One region of the Dyella sp. SYSU CM1112 genome, then DNA from elsewhere that is predicted to be linked to it. Evidence: predicted binding sites of a transcription regulator. Region 1 holds the regulator's gene; each other region holds the start of a gene.
The links. The regulator HrcA, encoded in region 1, represses chaperone genes, less so after heat shock. The targets are predictions, from matches to a motif close to TTNGCACTCNNNNNNNNNGAGTGCNAA.
Positions count from the first base shown of each region.

Region 2: a site for HrcA is predicted at 6,068-6,094, ahead of AC4HNJ_RS11805 (co-chaperone GroES). Genes of this name have one in related genera too.
Region 3: a site for HrcA is predicted at 5,758-5,784, ahead of rpoH (RNA polymerase sigma factor RpoH). Genes of this name have one in related genera too.

Region 1 covers NZ_JBZEGI010000016.1:9,875-17,874, forward strand. The annotation lists gene dnaK (molecular chaperone DnaK) at 22-1,953, opposite strand; gene grpE (nucleotide exchange factor GrpE) at 2,073-2,606, opposite strand; gene hrcA (heat-inducible transcriptional repressor HrcA) at 2,688-3,743, opposite strand; gene recN (DNA repair protein RecN) at 3,990-5,663, shown strand; gene AC4HNJ_RS18330 (hypothetical protein) at 5,855-5,998, opposite strand; gene AC4HNJ_RS18335 (response regulator) at 6,123-6,758, opposite strand; gene AC4HNJ_RS18340 (MASE1 domain-containing sensor histidine kinase) at 7,021-8,000, shown strand, end outside.
Region 2 covers NZ_JBZEGI010000007.1:71,987-79,986, forward strand. The annotation lists gene cysG (siroheme synthase CysG) at 1-129, shown strand, start outside; gene AC4HNJ_RS11790 (LTA synthase family protein) at 286-2,187, shown strand; gene AC4HNJ_RS11795 (hypothetical protein) at 2,432-3,577, shown strand; gene groL (chaperonin GroEL) at 4,011-5,651, opposite strand; gene AC4HNJ_RS11805 (co-chaperone GroES) at 5,707-6,000, opposite strand; gene AC4HNJ_RS11810 (class II aldolase/adducin family protein) at 6,245-6,943, shown strand; gene cutA (divalent-cation tolerance protein CutA) at 6,953-7,282, shown strand; gene AC4HNJ_RS11820 (glutathione binding-like protein) at 7,389-8,000, shown strand, end outside.
Region 3 covers NZ_JBZEGI010000002.1:414,699-422,698, reverse strand. The annotation lists gene trxA (thioredoxin TrxA) at 1-38, opposite strand, end outside; gene AC4HNJ_RS04915 (DEAD/DEAH box helicase) at 395-2,065, shown strand; gene ftsE (cell division ATP-binding protein FtsE) at 2,178-2,855, shown strand; gene ftsX (permease-like cell division protein FtsX) at 2,852-3,823, shown strand; gene AC4HNJ_RS04900 (response regulator) at 3,966-4,814, shown strand; gene ung (uracil-DNA glycosylase) at 4,891-5,601, shown strand; gene rpoH (RNA polymerase sigma factor RpoH) at 5,812-6,669, shown strand; gene AC4HNJ_RS04885 (response regulator transcription factor) at 6,757-7,431, shown strand; gene AC4HNJ_RS04880 (sensor histidine kinase) at 7,424-8,000, shown strand, end outside.

The DNA.
Region 1 (8,000 bases):
CGTTGTTCAACTCCCGCATGATCAGGACGACTTGCCGTCATTCTTCACTTCGGTGAACTCGGCATCGACCACGTCGTCCGGCTGCGCGGAACCGCCCGGGCCGGGGCCATGCTGCTGTGCTCCTGCATCCGCTTGACCACCCTGCGCCGCGGCATACAACGACTGAGCCACTTGTTCCAGCTTCTGGATTTTGGACTCGATCGCTGCCTTGTCATCACCATCCTTGACCTTTTCCAGATCGGACAGCGCGCCCTCGATTGCACTCAGCTGATCGCCCGGCACCTTGCCGCCATGCTCCTTGAGCGCACTGCGCGTGGCATGCACCAACTGATCGGCCTTGTTGCGCGTACCCACCAGCTCGTGGAACTTCTTGTCCTCTTCCTTGTTCGCTTCTGCGTCCGCGACCATGCGCTGGATTTCTTCATCCGACAGACCGGAGCCGGCCTTGATCTCAATGCGCTGCTCCTTGCCGGTTTTCTTGTCCTTCGCCGACACATGCAGGATGCCGTTGGCGTCGATGTCGAACGTCACCTCGACCTGCGGCATGCCGCGCGGAGCGGGCTCGATACCCGCAAGGTCGAACTTACCCAGCGACTTGTTCGCGCTGGCGCGCTCACGCTCACCTTGCAATACATGCACCGTCACAGCGGTCTGATTGTCTTCGGCCGTGGAGAACACTTGCGAGGCTTTCGTTGGCACCGTGGTGTTCTTCTCGATCAGCTTGGTCATCACGCCGCCCATCGTTTCGATACCCAGCGACAGCGGGGTCACATCGAGCAGCAGCACGTCCTTGACCGAACCACCCAGCACGCCACCCTGGATGGCCGCGCCGACAGCAACCGCTTCGTCGGGGTTGACGTCCTTGCGCGGCTCCTTGCCGAAGAAATCCTTCACCGACTCCTGCACCTTCGGCATACGCGTCTGGCCACCGACCAGAATCACTTCATTGACGTCGGAAACGCGCAGGCCCGCATCGTTCAGCGCCGTACGGCACGGTTCGATAGTGCGACGAATCAAATCTTCCACCAGGGCTTCGAGCTTGGCGCGCGTCACCTTGATGTTCAGGTGCTTCGGTCCGGAGGCGTCGGCCGTGACGTACGGCAGGTTCACTTCCGTCTGATGCGAGGACGACAGTTCGATCTTGGCACGCTCGGCCGCATCCTTCAGTCGCTGCAAAGCCAACGGATCCTTGCTCAGGTCAATGCCCTGGTCCTTCTTGAACTCTTCGATCAGATAATCGATGACGCGCTTGTCGAAGTCCTCACCACCCAGGAAGGTATCGCCGTTGGTGGCCAGCACTTCGAACTGCTTTTCGCCATCGACTTCGGCGATTTCGATGATCGACACGTCGAACGTGCCACCGCCGAGGTCGTACACCGCGATCTTGCGATCGCCGCCTTTCTTATCCAGACCATAAGCCAACGCAGCCGCGGTCGGCTCGTTGATGATGCGCTTGACGTCCAGACCCGCAATGCGGCCGGCGTCCTTGGTTGCCTGGCGCTGGCTATCGTTGAAGTAAGCCGGCACGGTGATCACTGCTTCGGTTACCGGCTCGCCAAGGTAATCCTCGGCCGTCTTCTTCATCTTCATCAGCACTTTCGCAGAGATCTCCTGCGGTGCCATCTTCTTGCCATCGGACGTCTGCACCCACGCGTCGCCGTTATCGTGCGCAACGATGCCGTACGGCACGATGTGAAGGTCTTTCTGCACTTCAGCGTCTGTGAACTTGCGACCGATCAGGCGCTTCACCGCGTAGAAAGTGTTCTTTGGATTGGTCACGCCCTGACGCTTAGCGGGGGCGCCGACCAATACCTCGCCATCCTTGGTGAACGCAACGATCGATGGCGTCGTACGATCGCCCTCCGCGTTTTCGATCACTTTGGTGGTACTGCCATCCATGATGGCCACACACGAGTTGGTCGTGCCCAGGTCGATGCCAATGATCTTGCCCATGTTCAATGCTCCGGAATCTCGCATGCGGCCCCTCGGCCGCGAATGCTTGTCAGATGGGGTTCTGGCGAAAGTGGTTCAATACCAGCTATACCCCGCAGTACTGAAATTGCAGGTACCGTTCAGTCGTCCTTGGCCACGGCCACCAGTGCCGGGCGCAGCAATCGATCGTTCAATACATAGCCTTTTTGCAGCACCGTCACCACGGTGCCAGGCGCCTTGCCGGGCGCATCGACCATGCTCACCGCATGATGTCGCTCCGGGTCGAGCGGTTGATCGATCGGATCCACCTGAACCAACCCGTTGTTGCCTGCGATACGCAGCAATTCTTTAAGCGTGAGGTTGAGGCCTTCACGCATCGCGGCGATCTCTCCGCCCTCGATCGCCAAGCCGCGCTCCAGGCTATCGTAGACAGGCAGCAAGTCATTGAGCAGCTTTTCGTTGGCAAAACGACGCGCCTGTTCCAGGTCGCGATGCAAGCGCCGACGCTGATTTTCCAGCTCGGCCTTTTCACGCAGTACTACTTCGCGAAGCTCGTTATTGGCCGCTTCCAGCTCGGCCACCTTGGCCTTGAGTGCCTCAAGCTCGTCGCTCTGCGGATTAGGCGCGCCCGTCACAGGCGTTTCGTTCGGCGATGGCGAATCGCTGTTATGCATGCATGGCTCCAAACATCATCTGGGCCGGCATTGCTGCCGACCAATCGAAAAATTTGCGGGTAAACCCGCCTCCCGCAGCGGTTATAAGGCCGTAGCGGCGCGATTCAAGGCTTCGCTCAGCAATCCTGCCGTGGCCTGCACCACGGGAATCACGCGCTCGTACGCCATCCGGGTGGGGCCGATGACACCCACCGCCCCCAACAAACGTCCCTGCGCCCCATAACTGGCTGTGACCACGCTACAACCGTCCAGCGCAGCAAAACCCGATTCTTCACCGATAAACAAGCGCACACCCGGAGCTTTGGCACAAGTCTCCATCAGCTGAAGCAGCTCATTCTTCTTCTGGAACGCCTCGAACAGATCGCGCAGCCGATCCAGATCAGCCAGTTCCGAGTACGCCATCAAATTGGTCTGGCCGCTTACCAATACATCTTCGTCCTGGGGTGCAAACGACGCTGCCGCCAACTCGACCGCCCTGGAGAGCAAATGATGTAGCTCGCTGCTGGCCTCACGCAATTCACGCAGCAAGTGCGCGCGTATATCGTCAACGCGCAAACCCACGAAATGCTCGTTGATGTAATTGGCCGCCTGCTCCAGCTCCTTTCCGTCCAACGACTTGGCAAGCTGGATCACGCGGTTCTGCACCTGATTGTCGGAAAACACCAGGATCACCAGTACGCGCGCGTCTGGCAAAGCTACAAAATCAATGTGGCGCAGGGGAAAATCGGTTTGGCGCGGCACCGTTACCACCCCCGCGAAATGCGTCATCGCAGACAGCAGCACCGAGGCATTGCCCACCAGATCGCGTACCGTCGTCGGTCCTGGGGGCAGTTCGCGCTGCAGACGTACCATCTCGTCGCGCGGCAGCGGTTGCAGTTCAATCAGGCTGTCCACGAACAATCGCAGGCCGCGCGGAGTCGGGATGCGCCCCGCCGACGTATGCGGCGAAGCAATCAGCCCGGCCTCCTCCAGGTCAGCCATGACGTTACGGATCGTCGCCGGGCTCACATCAAGGCCGGACGAACGCGATAACGTGCGTGACCCGACAGGCTCTCCATCGGTCAGATAATGCGCGATCAGCGTCCTCAGCAGCCGCCGTGCGCGTATATCGAGTTCATGACCGTGGTGGGAAGACATTCGCTGTGGCAATCCATGAGACGGCTAAGAAATAAGGTTTGCCGAGAAAGAATGCAAGAAAGGGGCCGGACAAGGGGGAGCCGGGCACCGGCAGCCCAAGCACTGGTCCCCTCTGCCCTCCTTCTCATCGGCCAGTCCGCCTCACGATTTAGCTTGAACGCTCCGCCCCGCCCCATCACCCGTCATCTTGCTACTCACCGTCCGTTCCTCACCTTACAATTCCACGAACCACTGCCGCCCTGCGCCATGCTCACCTCCCTTTACGTCCGCCATCTCGCCGTCGTCGAAGAAGCCGACATTACTTTCGGCCCAGGCTTGACCGTCGTCAGCGGAGAGACCGGCGCAGGCAAGTCCTTGCTGGTCGACGCCTTGATGTTGCTTGCAGGTGCGCGCGCTGACAGCGGCATCGTCCGTGCAGGTAGCGATCGCGCGGAACTGGTCGCCGAATTCGATCTTGCGGATCTTCCCGAAGCGAAGGCGTGGCTCAAGCACGAAGAATTGGACGAAGACAGCGCCTGCCAGCTTCGCCGCGTCATCCGTGCCGAGGGCAGTTCACGCGCCTGGATCAATGGGCGCCCGGCCACCATTGGCCAGATGGGCGAACTTGCCACGCTGCTGGTGGAAATCCACGGACAGCATGAGCACCAGGCCCTGCTTGAGCGCGCACATCAATTGAACCTGCTCGACGCCTATGCCGACAACGACGTACGCGTCAAACAGATCCGCGATCTTGCCCTGCAATGGCGCGAACTCGGTGCGCGCATTCGCCAGCTCAGCGGTGGCGAAGACCGCGAGCAGCGGCTCGAACTCTTGCGGCACGAACTCTCCGAATTGGAAAAATGGGCGCTGCCTCCCGCTGAACTGGCTGAACTGGAAAACAGCCATCGTCGCCTAGCCAATGCCAGCAAACTGACGGAAGGCATCACCGGCGTCGTGGAACTGCTCGATGGCGACAGCGAATTCGCGTTGCGCAGTTCACTCGGACGTGCCCACGCCGAACTAAGCAGGCTATCCGCATTGGATGATCGCCTCGCCCCTCTGCTTGAGCTGCTCGACAACGCCCAGATCCAGCTTCACGAAGCGGTGGACGGTATGGGTCGCTATGCGCAGGACGTCGATCTTGATCCGGAACGTTTTGCCGAAGTCGATATGCACCTGACTCGGCTGCACGAACTTTCCCGCAAGCATCGTTTACCGGCGGCCGAGCTTGACGACAAACGCGCCGCGCTGCAAACCGAACTGACCGACCTGGAAAACGCCGGCGACATACTGGAGCGACTTGCAACGCAACGCGATCAGTTGCGCCACGAATACGACAAAGCCGCCGAAGCCTTGAGCAAGGCGCGCCAGACCGCCGCCAGGCGACTTGGCAAGGAAGTCAGCGCATTGATGGGCGATCTCGGCATGGCCGGTGGGGTGCTGCAAGTAACCCTGGAACCCACCGAGCACAGCGACCCTGATCCACAAGGCTGCGAACGCTGCGAACTCTTGGTCAGCGCCAACCCTGGCCAACCACCTCGCCCTTTGCGCAAAGTGGCATCGGGCGGCGAATTGGCCCGCATCAGCCTGGCAATCGAAGTCGCCACCTTGGGTAAAGACACCATCGGCAGCATGGTTTTCGACGAAGTCGATACCGGTATCGGTGGTGCCGTCGCCGAAGTAGTCGGCCAAAAATTGCGCGCGCTCGGCACGCGTTGCCAGGTGTTATGCGTCACCCATCTTCCGCAAGTGGCGGCGCAAGGTCACGCCCATTTGCGCGTAAGCAAGCACGCTTCCGGCGGTTCGACCCATACACGCATTGAAGTGCTGAACACCGAAGGCCGCCGCGACGAACTGGCCCGGATGCTGGGCGGCGTGGAAATCACGCGAGAAACGCGCGCTCACGCAAAGAAGATGCTCGAACGGGCGCAAACAGCTTGACTGCTGGCGAGCTCACAAACAGTCAGCGCCTCTCATCACGGAGCTAATCCACAGAGCGCCGTCACACCCGCGAAAGCGGGGTATTCATCTTCGCTTTTGCGCTACACCACACCCTGGATGCTCGCTTTCGCAAGCACGACTGCCACGCAGAAAGGCGCTTAACCCCTTGCCTCACCTGGGGCCTGTTTACACTACTGGCGTAGCACGCGTTGCCGTTGCGTAGCCGTCAGGTGGTAGAGCGTGGCGCAGGCTTGGCTGGCTACCAGGTCAAGCCGCGCTGCCGCATGGCGGCTACGCAACAGCAACCCAAAGGGCTGGGTCTGTTTGCTCGCCATACCGCGCCATCGCTCAGTTGTGGACCAACGTACACGCCTCGCGCTTCCTTGGTCTGGCGAGCAAACAACTCCCAGCGCGAGCCACGCCAGTAGTGTCAACAGGCCCTAAGCAAGCCAGCACAGCTCAAGAGCGGATCGGCAACAGCCCGCGCTCGCTGGCGATGCGATAAAGATCCAATTCTGATCCTGCCCCCAATTTGCCCATCAGGCTGGCGCGGTGGATGTAAACCGTCTTCTGCCCAATGCCCAACTCGGCAGCCACCTGCTTCGGTGCCCGCCCGGCCGCCAGCAGCAAGAACACTTCATGTTCACGCGCAGTAAGGCGATCAATCGGATCCAAGGTATCGTTTGGCCGTTCTGCACGCCGCTGCCGCAAATCCGAACTCAAGAACTGCTCACCACGCATCACTGCACGCAGGCCAGCTATCAACTCTTCCGGCGCGGCGCCCTTCGTCACGTACCCGCTCGCACCACGCCGCAATGCTTCCGATACATAGGGCTCGCCATCGTGCATGCTCAGCACCACGATACGCGTGCCAGTGGCGACGCTGCGCAAGTGCTCAATCAAGGGCAAACCGCTGCCATCCGGCAGTGACAGATCCAGCGCCACCAAATCGGGGCGCCGTTGACTGATCGCCTCCACCGCATCGTCGGCGCTACGACACTCGGCCACCACCTCAAGATCAGGCTCCATCTCGATCAGCCGCTTGAACCCCTCACGGACAATGGCGTGGTCGTCTACCAGAACGATACTGTGCATGCCGTCACTCTATCAGGGGCGAGGGAACATAAGGGAGCAGCGACTTTCTGTCCTGCCCATCCCACTTAACTAAAGAGAGTGCCGCCCAAAAGTCATCCCGACGCGCAGTGCGTGCTTACCCCCACATCCCGCGCTGGGCAACCTCAAGCCATCAATGTTGCTGCTCTCAGTAGGACCCCTTCCGTCCCATCATCGCCCCCAAATGAAGAGAACACGGGCTTGCAAGCATCACGAATTGCCCACCGCTCGCTAACATCCACGCATGCGACTGAAATCTTCCCTGCTCAACTCCGCCCCGCTTGCCGCCCTCGGCTACGGCCTGCTCTGGGTGCTGTTGTGGCCCACCGCCCAGCCCGATTGGACCTTGCAATTTGGCCTGCGTTTCGGCGTGCTGTTGCTCGCTCCGTTGAGCTATTGGGGCTGGCTCATTGGTGCCGAACTGATCGCCGCCGGGCTGATCGACTACCTGCACGGCTATAGCTTGGGTTGGCATGTCTTTGTCTACGGCGACCTGCCCCAGCCGCTGATCGTCGCCTTATGTCTGGGCATGCTGCGCCGAGCCCATCTGCGACCCAGCTTGCGCGATCCGGAAGAAGTATCCCGATTACTGCTTTCCGCAGGTTTCACCGCCGCTGCCGCCACCGCTACCGATGCTGTGATGCTGGCGCTGATATACGCGCTACCGCCGTCCGGTCTGCTGCAGGCCCTGGGCAACGAATTGCTCGGCAACTACGTCGGTCTGTTGCTGTTGGTACCGCCACTGATCATGCTGTGGCGTGCGCGCCCTTCGAAACAGGAGATGTCCGAGCTACTGATGGACGGCCTGTTAGTGATGCTCCCCGCCCTGGTGATTCTGCTGATTCTGACCGAACAGGCCGCACCACAACGGGAGTTTGCCCGTGTGCTTTCGCTGGCTCCGGTGTTGTTCTTCGCTTTTCGCCATGGCTGGCGTGGCGCCAGCCTTTCCATGCTGGTATCCAGCCTCGGCATCACGCTAGTGGACCAGGTCTTTATTCATGTGACACCCACCGCGTCGTCGCACATGTTCCTTGCCGTAGCCGGAACGGGCGCGCTGATGCTTGGCTCCGCCACCGACGCCCTTCGCCGCAGCAGCGCACGCATGGCGGAACAGAATGTCTACCTCGCCGCCGTCAATCGCCGCCTGGATCACCTCGCTCGCCAGCTGCGTGACGCGGCGCGCGGCAACATGCAAGCGGAGGAAAACCAGCGCCGACATATGGC
Region 2 (8,000 bases), on a different contig from region 1:
CGTGCGCCGGCGATGCTTATTCTTGGCGAGGTCGCGGCCATGGCGAAGACCATGCACTGGTTCGGCGAGTGGCTGGCACCCCGTGCATCTGATTTGGCTGGCTCCGTGCATTTAGCGGACGCGGCCTAGGGCCTAAACCGCCCAGGTGCAAGCTCACTGGCAGGACAAGCGTTGTAGCCACGGTTGTGCGGCATGAACCCGTCCTGACACGGGAAGGCCGCCTGACAACCGATTCATGTCAGTCGCGTTACAGTCCTCACCTCTGGATGACGGTTTACGGACTGCATGAGCGACCTGCCTTCCACCTGGCTTTCACGACGCAGTGCCGCCTTGCGGGTGGTGCTGGTGCTGGTGATTGCAGTGCTATTTGCGCTGCTGACCAGCTTGCTTGATGGCCATGCGGGCGTCGCGGCATCGCAGTGGCTCGCCCAGCCAGCCTTCCCGCTCGCCAATGCCATACCGGGCTTGCTGCTGGCCTTGCTGCTGCTGGCCATGACCCGGCGCGTTTTTCTGTCGTTCGGCCTGGCTTATTTGCTGCAGGCAGTGATGTATGGGGTCAACGCCCTGAAGGTGGCCAACCTCGGAACGCCGTTGCTGCCAGCCGATTTCCGCATGGTGGGGCAGTTACGCAAAGGCGGCATGCATGTCCTCGGCAGTTATCTTCCGCACAGTCCATGGATCTATCTCGCCATCATCGGTGGCGTGCTGACGATGGCGGCGATGTGGCGTTACGAGCCACCGCTTTTTGGCCGCCGCACGGGTGGCAAACGACTCGCCACTGGTGGCGTGCTTGCCGCAACGCTGGTCACGCTGCTGCTTGGCGTACCCGGTTGGCGCGATCTTTATAACGGCCACAAGCTCTGGCTGGAGCCTTGGTCGGCGGCTGCCACCACCAACCATTCCGGGCTGGTCAGCTCGCTGGTGATGTTCCATCTGCAAGACCGTCGCACTAAACAGAAGGCCGATCCGGCAGCGGTGAGCAACCTGCTCCAGGCCACCGGCGACGCAGTGCGTGCGCGCATGCAGGCAACACCAGACCGGGGCACAGCGTTGCCCGATATCGTAGTGGTGCAGAGCGAGTCGTTTTTCGACCCGAGCATCATCCGCGGCTATGAAAACACCGATCTCACGCCCAACCTCCATCGCCTCGCGCAGGAGGGCATGAGCGGCCCGCTGCACATTCCAACCTATGGCGGCGGCACCATCCGCACCGAGTTCGAAGTGCTGACCGGTCTTTCGCTGCGCTACTTCGGCAACATGCAGTTTCCGTACTTGCAGCTCACTGACAAAGTCGTGCCGAGCATGGTGCGCACGCTGCGTGCGCATGGTTATGAAACCGTCGCCATTCATGGCAACGATCCAAGTTTCTGGAATCGCAATACTGCGTTCAAGGCGCTGGGGTTCGATCGCTTCGTCTCGCAGTCAAGCTTCCCCCACGACACCCCGATGGATGGCAAGTACATGGCCGACAGTGCCATGACTGACGAGATCATGGCGCAGCTGAAAGATTCCGGTCCGCCGCAATTCCTGTTCGCCATCAGCCTGGAGGCACACGGTCCTTACGATGTGACCCCCAAGGACCCCGCCGCGCGCGATGCGATTCCTGTTCCGTCGGTGGTCGATGCCAGGGACAAGGTGGAGGTGCAAAACTACCTCTATCATATGCAGCATGCAGATGAAGAACTCGGACGCCTGGCGACTTTGCTTGCCAAACGCAGCCGCCCGACCTTGCTGCTGTTCTATGGCGACCATCTGCCCGGGCTTACCGCGGCTTATCGTGAAACCGGCTTCGTGGACGGGCAGGACATGCTTGGCGAGCCAGGCACATGGCTATTGATCGATCCGCGCAATCCCGGCCAGCCACAGCGCATGGAGATGGCTTCGTGGATGTTGCCGGGCCTTCTGCTCGAACGCGCAGGCATTCACGACAATGCGTACTTTGCGCTCACGCAGGTACTGGCTCCCTCCCTCGCGAAATTGACTCGCGCGCCCGGTGCGTCACCGGTCTCCCTCGACGCGCAACAGCAGCAGTTCGATAAGGACATGGCAAGTGTCGCCGTCCTGCGTATGAAGGGCAAACTGGACAAGTTGCTGCCAGCCAGCCTGTTGCCTCCCAATTCTGCCGTAGCGAAACAGGAAGCCGAACAGGAAGACGTTCCAGCAGCAATCATGGGCGTTCATCGCTAAAACAGCCCTACCTCGGTTTAGTGCCGCATAAAAAGCTCCGCGTAAGCGGAGTTTTTTTGTTGCAGGAAACTTGCGATTTTTTGAAGACCCATGGTCGCGTCAGCGCCGATGAGCGCGTAGTCAGCTCAGGTCGGAAACGTTCTGCTTCGCAAACTATTTGGGAGCTTGTCCAAAATCGAGCAGCAAGCGTGGAGGATTATTCTGAAGAGCAATCCGGGGGAAGCAGATTGAGTGGGAGAGGACGATGGCGGCTTCAGCGTTTCGGTGGGATCCGAGTGCCAATCAAGTCTATAACGGACCTACCCGCACCTTGACCGGCGCGGCGGACAGCTTCAACAAAGATCTTGGCACAAGCTTCGTGCTGGATGCTCCATTGCAGACTTTGACACTGCAGGTTACTGATGCGGATATTCTCGCTGACGGAATCACTCTGTGGGGTTGGCAAAATACCGGCCTACCGGCAGCTGATGAAACAGCCATGACCCTGAAAAACGGTACGCTCGTCTATAACGGCGCCTACACGGGACAGGCATTATCCCCAACTTTTGATCTGGCGGCTGACCCGGGTATTCCGTCCGCTCAAATAGCCATAACGGTATCGGGTGATTCCAGTTTCCAGATCCTCGATACGGCAAATTTGATGGTCCTTGCGCCTCTGTCGCTGAAAATACAGGACACGGGATCCTTCACGACCAGCAATACGCCGTCCATAGAGATCAAACCCAATGATATGCCGTCAGCATCCATGATCCTGACGGTGCAGGACGGTGGTTTAGTCGATATCGAATGCAATGAATTTGAGGGACCCGTCAATGGAAGCTCTCTATCTGGCAACGCGAGTGTTTCCATCACGGCATACGACTGGCTTGGAACGGGCGGCTCGATCGTCTTGAGCGAGCAGTCGAGGTTATTGCTTAAATCCAGCGGCGGAATGAAATTGTTTGAAGCGCAACTTTATTTGCAAGATGACGCGGAAGCTTCGCTGTACGGTGAGTCTCTTATGTGCAGCGGCGGATCAAGCATCTATGCCGGCGGCAACGTGTGCGCCGAGATGCACTTCAATACCATTACCTTGGACGAGGGCTGCCGCTTCTCTCTCAGCGCCGCCGAAGCGACTTTCAGGATCGAGAGTTTTACTCCGGAGAATCAGCCATTTGATTTTTTGAACGGCACTTATCCGCAAGGCATCTTCAACTTCGTCACGAGTCGGCAAGCAATCAACAATAGCGAGTTCGTCATCAAGACGTTCGGAGAGCACGCCATTCCTTATATGTTGTTCGTGAAGAAGCTTATTTCTATCGACGGCGTTCCGGTGGATGAGAATCATGAAAATAAAATTCTCTGCCAGATCGAAACGGATGCCTACCTTCATATCCGCCTATTCCATTAGCAGGCGGCGAAGAAGTTGCCGGCCAGTCCACCGATTGCCGGCAGCGCAGTAGCGAACTCACTGGCAGACAACGCGATGACGCGCCTGCTCCAGGCAGTTGATACAGGTGCAGCTTGAGCAGATTGCTTGAGCCATCGCCGGGACGGCCCGTGCTGATAGCCTGACTGCGGACAAAAACCCAGAGCGCTCATGTCCAGCTTGTCGACGAAGGCCTGGATTACTCGAAGGGCATGATCAGCAGGGATCAAGTCCTCCAGATACAACGGAAACAGTGTGCTTTGGCTGCACCCTTCGCGATCACATGGCCCATAACAACAATGCCCTCGGGGTTCCGAGGGCATTGCCTGTCAATCACGCCACTTTGGCTGCATCAGGTTGGAGCGTTGGCACAGCCTGTTGCGCGGCCTTTTGACATTACGCAAAAGCGCAGGACTTAGAAGTCCATACCGCCCATGCCACCCATGCCGCCAGCCGGCGCATGGTTGTGCTCTTCCTTCTTCGGCAGCTCGGCCACCATGGCTTCGGTGGTAATAGCCAGACCCGCCACGGAAGAGGCGTACTGCAGCGCAGAACGAGTCACCTTGGTCGGATCCAGGATGCCCATTTCGACCATGTCGCCGAACTCGCCGGTGGCCGCGTTGTAGCCGTAGTTGCCACTGCCTTCCTTGACCTGGTTGACGATCACGGACGGCTCGGCGCCAGCGTTGAACACGATTTCGCGCAGCGGAGCTTCCAGCGCACGACGCGTGATGGCGATGCCGAGGTTCTGGTCTTCGTTGTCACCCTTCAGGTTGTCAACGGCCTTGAGCGCGCGGATCAGCGCCACGCCACCGCCGGGAACCACACCTTCTTCGACAGCCGCACGAGTGGCGTGCAGGGCGTCTTCGACGCGGGCCTTCTTTTCCTTCATTTCGACTTCGGTGGCGGCACCGACCTTGATCACCGCAACGCCGCCGGCCAGCTTGGCCACGCGCTCCTGCAGCTTCTCGCGGTCGTAGTCGGAGGAGGTCTCCTCGATCTGCGCCTTGATCTGCTTGATGCGCGACTGGATCTTCTCCGCTTCGCCGGCACCGTCGATCAGGGTAGTGTTTTCCTTGGTCACCACAACCTTCTTGGCGCGACCCAGATCCTGGATGGTGGCCTTCTCAAGCTGCAGACCCACTTCTTCGGAGATGACCTGGCCGTTGGTGAGGATGGCCATGTCTTCCAGCATCGCCTTGCGGCGGTCACCGAAGCCCGGCGCCTTCACGGCGGCAACCTTGACGATGCCGCGGATGGTGTTGACCACCAGGGTGGCCAGCGCTTCGCCTTCCACTTCCTCGGCGACGATCAGCAGCGGCTTGCCGGCCTTGGCCACGCCTTCGAGGATCGGCAACAGCTCACGCACATTGGAGATCTTCTTGTCGTACAGCAGGATGAACGGGTCTTCCAGCTCGACCTGTTGGCTCTGCTGGTTGTTGATGAAGTACGGGGAGAGATAGCCGCGATCGAACTGCATGCCTTCCACCACGTCCAGCTCGTTCTCGAGGCCCGAGCCCTCCTCGACGGTGATCACGCCTTCCTTGCCGACCTTCTTCATGGCCGTGGCAATGATGTCGCCGATGGCGACATCGGAATTGGCGGAGATGGTACCGACCTGGGCGATGGCCTTGTCGTCAGCCGTCGGCTTGGAGAGCTTCTTCAACTCTTCGACAGCGGCGATTACTGCCTTGTCGATGCCGCGCTTCAGATCCATCGGATTGATGCCGGCGGCGACGGCCTTCATGCCCTCGCGGATGAACGCCTGGGCCAACACGGTCGCGGTGGTGGTGCCGTCGCCTGCGTTATCCGAGGTCTTGGAAGCGGCTTCCTTGACGATCTGGGCGCCCATGTTCTCGTACGGATCGGCCAGCTCGATTTCCTTGGCGACGGACACGCCGTCCTTGGTGACGGTGGGGGCGCCGAAGCTCTTCTGGAGCACGACGTTGCGGCCCTTCGGGCCCAGCGTGACCTTGACCGCGTTGGCCAGGGTATTCACGCCCTTGAGGATGCGCGAGCGCGCGTCTTCACTGAAGCGGACTTCTTTAGCTGCCATGGGTGTATTCCTTCAAATTCAGTTATGGGGATGCCAAGAGAGGCGGGAGAGGCAATCAGCCTTCGATCACCGCGACGATGTCGTCTTCCTTCAGGAAGACCAGCTCTTCGCCGTCGATCTTGATTTCCTGGCCGGCATACTTGCCGAACAGCACGACTTCACCGGCCTTGACCGACATCGGACGGACCTTGCCGTCTTCCAGGATGCGGCCTTCGCCGGCGGCGATGACTTTGCCGCGGGTCTGCTTTTCGGTAGCGCTATCGGGGATGACGATGCCGCCGGCGGAGACACGCTCCTCTTCCAGGCGCTTGACGATGACGCGATCGTGCAGCGGACGCAGTTTGCTCATGGGATGAACTCCAGCTATGGCTTGGGTTGAAAAGTGGATGACCCCGGGCCGGCCTTGGTGACCGCTGTTAGCACTCGGAGTACGTGAGTGCCAATTCTAGTCACCAAAAAAACCCCTGCAAGAGGGGCCGGATGGGTCGTGCGAGTTTTAATGGGGGAAGCGGCAGGGCTTTCAAGGGCCGTCAATGAAACGACGTGGTTTGATAATTCGGAAAGGATCGACACCGACGACCAAAACGCTGACGATGCCCGCTTTCCACATCACGCAGATGAGTACCCAGGCAGTGAGCAGGGACCAGACATTACGCGAGCAGATTGTCAGCTACGGCCTGAAGCTGACCCCCTCAGGCCTGAGCCAAGGCACCTCCGGCAACCTTAGCGTGCGCCATGGCGACGGATTCCTGATCACCCCCAGCGGCACGCCCTACGAAGAGATCACACCCGCGTCCGTGGTGCAGGTAGCGATGGATGGACGCCACGCGGAAGGGCTACGCCCGTCCAGTGAGTGGCGTTTCCACCGGGACATCTATGCCGCACGCCCGGACGTGCATGCCGTGGTGCATGCCCATCCGCCCTATAGCACTGCGCTGGCAATGTGCCGCATGGATATCCCGGCAGCCCATTACATGATCGCGGTCAGCGGCGGCGATTCGATCCGTTGCGCCGGCTACTACACCTACGGCACACAGGAGCTGTCCGATGCCGTCGTACAGGCATTGCACGGACGCCTGGCTTGCTTGCTCGCCAACCATGGGATGATCGCGGCAGGCGCGACGCTGGAACAAGCGATGTGGCGAGCCGTGGAAGTGGAAACACTGGCCCGCCAGTATGCATTGGCGCTGCAGGTCGGCAAACCGGCGTTGCTCAACGACACCGAGGTGACACAGGTGTTGGAAAAATTCAGCAACTACGGCCTCATGTCCCGCAAAGAAACGTCCACCTGACGAGGTCTCATGTCCACCTCCGAAACGGTTCTGCTCTGCTACTGCACCTGTCCAGATGCCGCCAGTGCGCAGCACTTGGCCGAGTCGGTGGTGGACGAATCGCTCGCCGCCTGTGTCAATCGCATTCCCGGCATTCAATCGACCTATCGCTGGAAAGGCGATGTCACCACAGATGCCGAAGAACTGCTGATCATCAAGACCACGGTCGCCCGCTTCGAAGCCTTGAAAGAACGCGTTCTAGCCTTGCATCCCTATGAACTGCCCGAACTGGTTGCCGTACCGGTCGAATACGGGCACACGGCTTATCTGGACTGGGTGCGATCCGCAGGTGAGCGGTAGGCTGTTTCCCCTTTTAAGGGCAGGCATCACATCAGGCATGTCTCACAATGTGGCTCTAGTCCGATAGCGCCTAGGATGGCGACATTATCAAAGCGAGACACGGACCATGATCGACCTTTACTTTGCCCCGACACCCAATGGACTCAAGATCAAACTGCTCCTGGAAGAGATCGGGCTGGCTTACCGTGAGATCCCGGTAAGTCTCAGCAAAGGCGAGCAATTCCAGCCTGCCTTCCTCGCCATTTCACCCAATAACAAGATCCCGGCGATCGTTGACCACGCACCCGTTGATGGCGATTCCCCCATTTCGCTGTTCGAGTCGGGGGCCATCCTGCTTTATCTCGCCGAGAAGACCGGTCATCTGCTGCCACGCAACCCGCGCGGCCGTGCCGAGGTGTTGCAGTGGTTATTCTGGCAGGTAGGCGGCCTGGGCCCGATGGCCGGGCAGATCGGCCACTTCAACGTCTACGCGCCGGAAAAGGTGCCGTACGCCATCGACCGCTACACCCGCGAGACCGCGCGCCTGTATGGCGTGCTTGACCGGCAGCTGACGGATCGCCCTTTCATGGCGGGCGACTTTTCGATTGCTGACATCGCCTGTTACCCCTGGATCGTTCCGCACGAAGTACATGGACAGGAGCTGGCCGCTTTCCCCCATCTCAAGCGGTGGTTTGAAGACATCGCAACGCGGCCGGCCACAAAGCGCACCTACGCAGGT
Region 3 (8,000 bases), on a different contig from region 1:
AAGGCATCGTCACTTACGTGGGTAATCAATTCGCTCACCGTAGTCTCCAGGGGCAAGTCGGGTAGGGGGTAAGACCGGGTGCGGTTCATCGGGTACACTAGTAAGTGCCCATGAGGCGCGGGTCGATCCGGGATTGGAAGCGGTGCCGTTGCGGCAGGGTTTCCATTCCAGCCTAAGTCGGGACGCGATTCAAGCGATTCAAGGGCATCTTACGATGCGTTCGGTTGGCATAGGTGAGGCTGCTTGCGAGCCGTTTCACCTATGCCGGCGTGAACGTGTTGCTTCCGGCGCTGCCGCTTGGCGCGTCGCATTCATCCACCTGTCCCAAGGTTGTCAGACTGGCCGCGGGACCGGATCGAGCACCTTGCTGCCGATCCCTATCAGACTCCCCTTCATGCCACAAACTGTACTTACCGAAATATTCTTCACGCAATTCGACTTGCATCCGCTGCTGCAGAAAGGGCTCGACGAGGCCGGCTTTGCGCGCTGCACTCCCATCCAGGCGTTGACGCTCCCGGTTGCTCTGACCGGTCGCGACGTGGCTGGGCAAGCGCAAACAGGCACCGGCAAGACGTGCGCCTTCCTGGTAGCCCTGATGAATCGCCTGCTCACCCAACCTGCGGTGGCCGAGCGCAAGGACGCAGATCCCCGCGCACTGGTGATCGCGCCGACGCGCGAGCTGGCCATCCAGATTGAAAAGGACGCCAGGAATATCGGGCGTTATACCGGGCTACGCACCGCGCTCATCTACGGCGGAGTGGACTACGACAAGCAACGGCAACTGCTCAAGGATGGGTGCGACATCATCATTGCCACCCCGGGGAGACTGCTCGATTACTACAAGCAGAACGTCTTCGGTTTCACCGGCGTCGAGGTCATGGTGATCGATGAAGCCGATCGCATGTTCGATCTCGGCTTCATCAAGGACGTTCGCTTTATCTTCCGCCGGCTGCCTGTGCGCGAACAGCGCCAGGTGCTGTTGTTCTCCGCGACACTTTCGCATCGCGTGCTCGAGCTCGCTTACGAGCATATGCACAATGCCGAAAAGCTGGTAGTGGAAACCGACAATGTCACCGCCGATCGCGTGCGGCAGCAGGTTTATTTCCCGGCCAAGGAAGAGAAGATGCCGCTGCTGCTGAACCTGCTGGAGCGTGCAGCAGCGTCGCGCAGCATCATATTTGTCAATACCAAGGCGGCGGCGGAGCGGATCACCGATCGTGTAAAAAGGCAGGGTTATCGGGTAGGTGCCTTGTCCGGCGACGTGCCGCAGCTCAAGCGCCAGAAGCTGCTGCAGCGGTTCCAGGATGGTCAGCTCGACGTGCTGGTATGCACGGATGTAGCCGCTCGCGGCCTGCACATTCCGGCGGTCAGCCATGTATTCAATTACGACCTGCCGCAGGATGCGGAAGATTATGTGCATCGCATCGGGCGCACGGCGCGTCTCGGTGCCGAAGGCGATGCCATCAGTTTTGCCTGTGACCTGTACGCGATGTCCTTGCCGGATATCGAGGAGTACATCGGTCAGAAGATTCCCGTGGCGACGATGGAGCCGGCATTGCTGGTGATGCCGGAACCGAAGCAGGTGGATGCACAATTCGCCGCCGATGCCGCAGCCGACAGTGCAGCCTTCGGCGACAAGGTCACGCCTCGCAATACTGAGGGCCCCAAATCCGGAGAGTCGCGTCGTCGCAATGCTGGTGGTGGACGTAGAGGCGAACGCCCGGGTGCGCAGGAACAGCGCCGCGACAGTCGTCCTCGCCATAGCACACCGCGTGCGGAATCCGCGGCGCCCAAGTCGGGCGGTGGTATTCAGGCCGCATCAAGCCCGGCACCTTCGCAGGAGGGTGTGTCGAACGGTCAAGGCAAGCGCCGTCGTCGGGGTGGCCGTGGCCGTCACCGTTCCGGCAGTGGGCCGGTGACCGACGTGGCTGTCAACGCTTCCGCTGCTGCCAGCAATAATCGGCCGTCACGGCAGGTTGTGGCGCAGTCGCCCTCCGGCGAACAAACAGCTCCCAAGAAGCAAGGTTTCTTCCAACGCTTGGCGCGGCTGTTTACCGGACGCTGAACCTCCGCACGCATTGCCGGGAAAATACGACGATGCATTCGGCGAGGATGCACATAACCCCGGTCGTTCCCTTATCCTTGCCGCCATATTCGGGTGAAATACGGGGAACGCGGTGATCCGCTTCGATCAGGTCGGCAAGCGTTATGAAGGGGGACATGAGGCCCTTTCGCAGCTTACGTTCGAGGTTGCCAAGGGAGAAATGGCCTTTGTGACGGGGCATTCGGGCGCCGGTAAAAGCACATTGCTCAAACTGCTGGCGCTGATCGAACGGCCTTCGCATGGATATATCGCCCTCGATGGGCAGAATCTTTCCAAGATCGGCCAGGGTGGTATTCCGAAGCTGCGCCGCAGCCTGGGAATGGTGTTCCAGGATCATCGCCTGCTCATGGACCGTACTGTTTTTGCCAATGTCGAATTGCCGCTGGTGATTGGTGGTATCACGCCGCAGGAGCGCGGGCGCCGGGTACGCGCTGCATTGGAGAAAGTGGGTCTGCTCGATTATGAGCGTCAATTGCCTGTTTCGTTGTCGACCGGTGAGCAGCAGCGCGTAGGCATCGCCCGCGCCATTGTCGCCAAGCCGAGTGTGCTGATTGCGGACGAGCCGACCGGTAATCTTGATCCGCAGCTGGCAGTGGAAATCATGGCCTTGTTTGCGGAGTTTCAGCAGGTAGGAACTACCGTGTTGATCGCCAGTCACGATCTGCCCTTGATCAAGCGCATGAAAAAACGGGTGATCGTGCTTGATCATGGTCGTCTCGTGGCCGACGTCGCGGCCGAGGAGGTGCTATGAGCGCCTCGACCGAGACTCAGCCGGCGCCGCCTCCTCGCAGCGAACGGAGCCATCGTAGACCTGTTTCCAGCTGGCGAGAGCATCATGGCTGGAGCGCTGCAGCGAGCTTGCGCCGGCTTGCGTCGAAGCCAGTGGGTAGTTTGCTCACCATCGCAGTCATGGGCTTGGCGCTGGCGTTGCCCTTGGCGTTTTTTCTGCTGCTTTCGAATGTGCAGTCGCTGGGCGACGCGCTGGGACGCAATCAGGTAATCAATGTCTTCCTCAAACCTGATCAAGTGATCAGCAATGCGCAACTGCTCGCCAAGCAGATCGGGCAACATGACGGAGTCAGCCACGTCACCATCAAGTCGCCTCAGCAAGGCATGGATGAGCTGAGCAAGATGCAAGGTTTCTCGGCGGCGTTGCATGCGCTCGACGACAATCCGCTGCCTTATGTACTCGAAGTGCAGCCGCAAGACGGCATTACTGCCGACGCTGCAGACCATCTCGTGGATGACCTTCGCGGCATGCAAGGCGTTGACATGGTGCAGGACAGCGGCACATGGCGGCAACGTCTGGATGCCTTGCTGGCGGTTGGTAATCGCGCCGTCATCATCTTGGGTGGATTGTTCGCGCTGGCGGTGCTGCTGGTAGTTGGCAACACCGTGCGAGTGGATATCACCAGCCGTGCCGAGGAAATCGGCGTATTGAAACTGATCGGTGCCAGTCGTGCCTTCGTGCGTCGCCCTTATCTTTATGCGGGAGTCTGGTACGGATTGTTTAGCGGTGTGCTAGCCGTTGCGCTCGCGTTGGCGATCGAAGCTGCATTGGCTGATCCTGTGGCGCGCCTCAGCCAGGTTTACGGAGGGAAGCTACATGTAGGGGGCTTGCCGCCGTGGCTGCTGCTGGCTGTGCCGGTAGCGGCGGCGCTCCTTGGCTGGTTGGGGGCGCGCCTGGTGAGTGCATGGCAGCTACGCCGAGCGGCGTAACAGGCTGCAACAGGCAGTGAAGCGGTTCGCAACCCTTTGCCGGTATCCTGAGGCACTATAAGCAAATGTGCTACGGGCGCAGGGGGCGCTTGCCGAAGCATGAGCACGGAAGCCACGCTTGATCGGGATGGTGGGGTTTTTGATGAATGCAAGCATCAGTAGCCGAGACCTCAACACAGCGCCGCGCGTGCTGGTGGTAGATGGTTCCAAGGTTGTTCGTCAGCTGATCGCGCGCGTGGTGCAAAAAGAGTGGCCGCAGGCTGAGGTAGTGGGATGCGGCACCGGTGCCGAGGCGCATCAACTGCTGGCTGGCGGTGTGTTCGATTTCATTACCGTCGCACTGCGTTTGCCTGACATGGATGGTTTGGAGCTGGCGCGCTATGTGCGCGAATCTGCACCGCAAATCTATGTCCCGATCGTCGTGGTGTCAGGCGATGTGGACGATCGCCTGCATCGTCGCTCGCTAGGCGAACATGTCACTGATTATTTCGATAAGTCGCTCGGCTTCCAGGCCTTGGCGGAGTTCATTCGAGGATATGTACGTCCCGAAAGTGCTGCTGACGGAGTGGTGCTCTATGTGGAGGACAGCCGAGTCGTTGCGCTTGCCACACGCCGCATGCTGGAGAAGATTGGGCTGACTGTCCGCCACGTTGTGAGCGTGGAGGACGCGTTGACGCTGCTTGAAACAGCGCGCGCGCAGGGTGGGGTAGGTGCAGACGTTGTATTGACTGATGTCAGCCTCAAGGGCGATCTCACCGGTGGTGACCTGTTGCGATTCATCCGTTCGGATTTCAACTATGGCAAGGGAAAATTGCCTGTGCTGGTCATGACGGGTGATGAGAATCCGGAGAACCAGGCTGCCCTGATTCGTGCAGGCGCCAATGACTTGGTGGAAAAACCCGTTGAGGAAAAATTGCTAGTCACCAAACTGTTATTCCAGCTGCGTGTAGCGCAGCATCTGCGCGCCCGCGAGAGTGTAGGCATGTCCTGATGGGCCTCTCGCTCTATCATTCGTGTTCGGGATGGAAGCGGACGGCATCGAACAACATGGATTTCATATTTTACCGATGAACGACGAAGAGCGGATCAAGCTGGAGCCCTCCTGGAAAAGCCGCATTGGCGATTATCTTCAGCGTCCGGAAATGCGCGCGCTATCTGAATTTCTCCGGGCCGAAAAGCATGCCGGCAAAGTGATCTATCCGCCGGGACCTGAAATTTTTAATGCGTTCAAGCACACGCCGTTCGAAGCGGTGCGTGTCGTGATCCTGGGCCAGGATCCATATCACGGCCCCGGCCAGGCCCACGGCCTGTGCTTTTCAGTGAGGCCGGGCGTGCCGCCGCCACCTTCGCTGGTGAACATCTTCAAGGAGATCGAGCGCGACCTTGGCATTCCTGCGCCGGACCATGGGTGTCTTACCCCTTGGGCAGATCGGGGCGTGCTCTTGCTCAACGCCGTGCTTACGGTCGAGCGCGGTCTGCCGGCCTCCCACCAGGGCAAGGGTTGGGAGGGTTTCACCGACGCAGCCATTGATGCGCTTAACCGGGAGCGGGAAGGTCTGGTGTTCATGCTGTGGGGTTCCTACGCCCAACGAAAGGGTCAGTTGATCGATACCCGCCGCCATGCCGTACTCAAGTCAGTGCATCCGTCGCCACTGTCGGCGCATCGTGGGTTTCTTGGCTGTGGGCACTTTTCGGCGGCCAACCGTTATTTGCAGGGCCAGGGGCAAGCTCCCATCGATTGGTCCTTACCGCCGCGAGCCCGGCTGGGTGAGTGTTGAGAGTCCGTGGGCGGCCGAAGCTGTGGTTCCGACCCAGCATTCACTCCCCAAAAGTCATGCTTGAAGCCCCTTGCCCTGGCACCCATGGACATGGACAAGGCCTGGCTATTCGTGTACTATTCGGTACATAAAAGGCGCCGGAACTTGCTGGCACCTTTAGCACTCTAATTACCAGAGTGCTAAGCTCACCCCACTTCAGGAGGTTCCAACATGTCCCAAGCCTTGGTGACGGCCAATTTGCCGGTTCCCAGCGTCGTTGGCAGTCTGGATGCCTACATCTCGGCCGTCCATCGCATCCCTGTGCTCAGCCAAGAGGAAGAGCAGGATCTGTCGCGCCGGTATCACCAAGAAAGCGATCTGGCATCTGCTCGCAAGCTAGTGATGTCGCATCTGCGTTTCGTGGTACACGTGGCGCGCGGGTACAGCGGCTACGGTTTGCAGCTCTCCGATCTCATTCAGGAAGGCAACATCGGCCTGATGAAGGCGGTCAAGCGTTTCGATCCCGACCAGGGCGTACGCCTCGTCAGTTTTGCCGTGCATTGGATTCGCGCCGAAATGCATGAATTCATCCTGCGCAATTGGCGCATCGTCAAGGTCGCGACCACCAAGGCGCAGCGCAAACTGTTCTTCAATCTGCGCAAGAGCAAGAAGCGCCTCGGCTGGATGAACGCCGAAGAAGTGCGCATGGTCGCCAAGGATCTTGGCGTGCCGGAGGCGACGGTGCGCGAGATGGAGTCGCGTCTGTCGGGCCGTGACATCGGCTTCGAAGCACCGGCGGACGCGGAAGAAGATGCCAAGCCGGCACCCGAAGCGTTCCTGGTTGATGAAGGTGCCGATCCTTACGAGAACGTGGCGGATGCCGACCAGTCCGACAATCAGCTCGAGACGCTCTCCGCCGCGCTGCAGAAGCTGGACGAACGTTCGCGCGACATCATCCAGCGCCGTTGGCTGAATGAGGAAAAGGCCACCCTGCAGGATCTGGCTGATGAGTACGGAGTGTCTGCCGAGCGTATCCGCCAGGTCGAGGCCAACGCGATGAAAAAGATGCGCGGTCTGTTCGCGGCCTGAAGCGATACTGACGAGCTTTCCTACGGCCTCCCTCGCGGAGGCCGTTTTGTGTTTAAGTCCCGCGTGGATTGCAACGCCCGGACGCCCATGCCTCACATCCTGGTCATCGAAGACGACGAAATCACCGCACGCGAGATCGTGCTGGAATTGGCTGCGCATGGTATCAGTGCCGATCGCGTGCATAACGGCGCGCAGGGTATGCAGCGCGCCCAAGAGCCGCACTATGACGCTATTACGCTCGACCTCATGCTGCCTGGCATGGATGGTTTGACGCTGGTAAAGCAGCTGCGCGAGTTAGGCATTGCGACGCCGGTCTTAATGATCAGCGCCCTCGGAGACGTGGACGAGCGCGTGCGTGGCCTGCGCGCCGGCGGGGACGATTACCTCACCAAGCCTTTCGCGCCAGACGAAATGGCGGCTCGTATCGAAGTGCTTCTGCGCCGCCATCGGCAGGAGCAGCCTGCGCAGACCAAGCTACGCGTCGCCGAACTCGAACTGGACATGATCAGCCGGACAGCACGACGCGGCAGCCGCGAGTTGACGCTGTTACCCACCGAATACCGGCTGCTGGAATTTCTGATGCGCTATCCCGGACAGGTGCTGACCCGCGCGATGATTTTTGAAAGTGTATGGGGCTTGCGTTTTGATCCCGGTACCAACCTCATCGACGTGCACATTGCACGTCTGCGCCGCAAGGTCGACGGGGAGGGCGAGCCGTCGTTGATCCGTACCGTCCGCGGATCGGGATATCGCCTTGGCTAAGAACCTCTCGATTCACTGGCGTGCCACCACGTCGCGCCTTTTGCTCGGGTACGGGGTGTTTTTCGTTATATGGGGCATGGTCCTGTTGGGTTCTATTTATTGGGAGACCCTGCACTATCTCGAAACGCGTACCGATCTGCAGCTCAAACAGCAGATCAGCTATCTCCGTAGTCTGGATGAAGATCACATGCTTGTTGCGCTGAATGACTACGTCATTCTGGAACGCACGAACTACAACGCATGGGGCCTGTTCGATAAGCATGGCAAATGGCAATACGGCGACATCCAGCAAATGCCGGCAGGCCTGAAGGTGGATTCACCCTCATCGATACGGCTGCCAACTCAAGAAGTTGTTCCGGGGCCGTTTGCACCCCCCACCGCAAAACTTTCGGTCATTGCTGCCCACGTACAAGATGGTCAGGTGCTGGTGCTTGCACATACCACACGCATTGCTGCCCGGGTTGGAGGCATCATCCTGCATGCGTTGTGGTGGGGACTTTCATTCACGCTCGTGCCGGGCCTGATCGGTGGCCTGATCCTCAATCGCGCACCGCGCCGACGCATTCGCC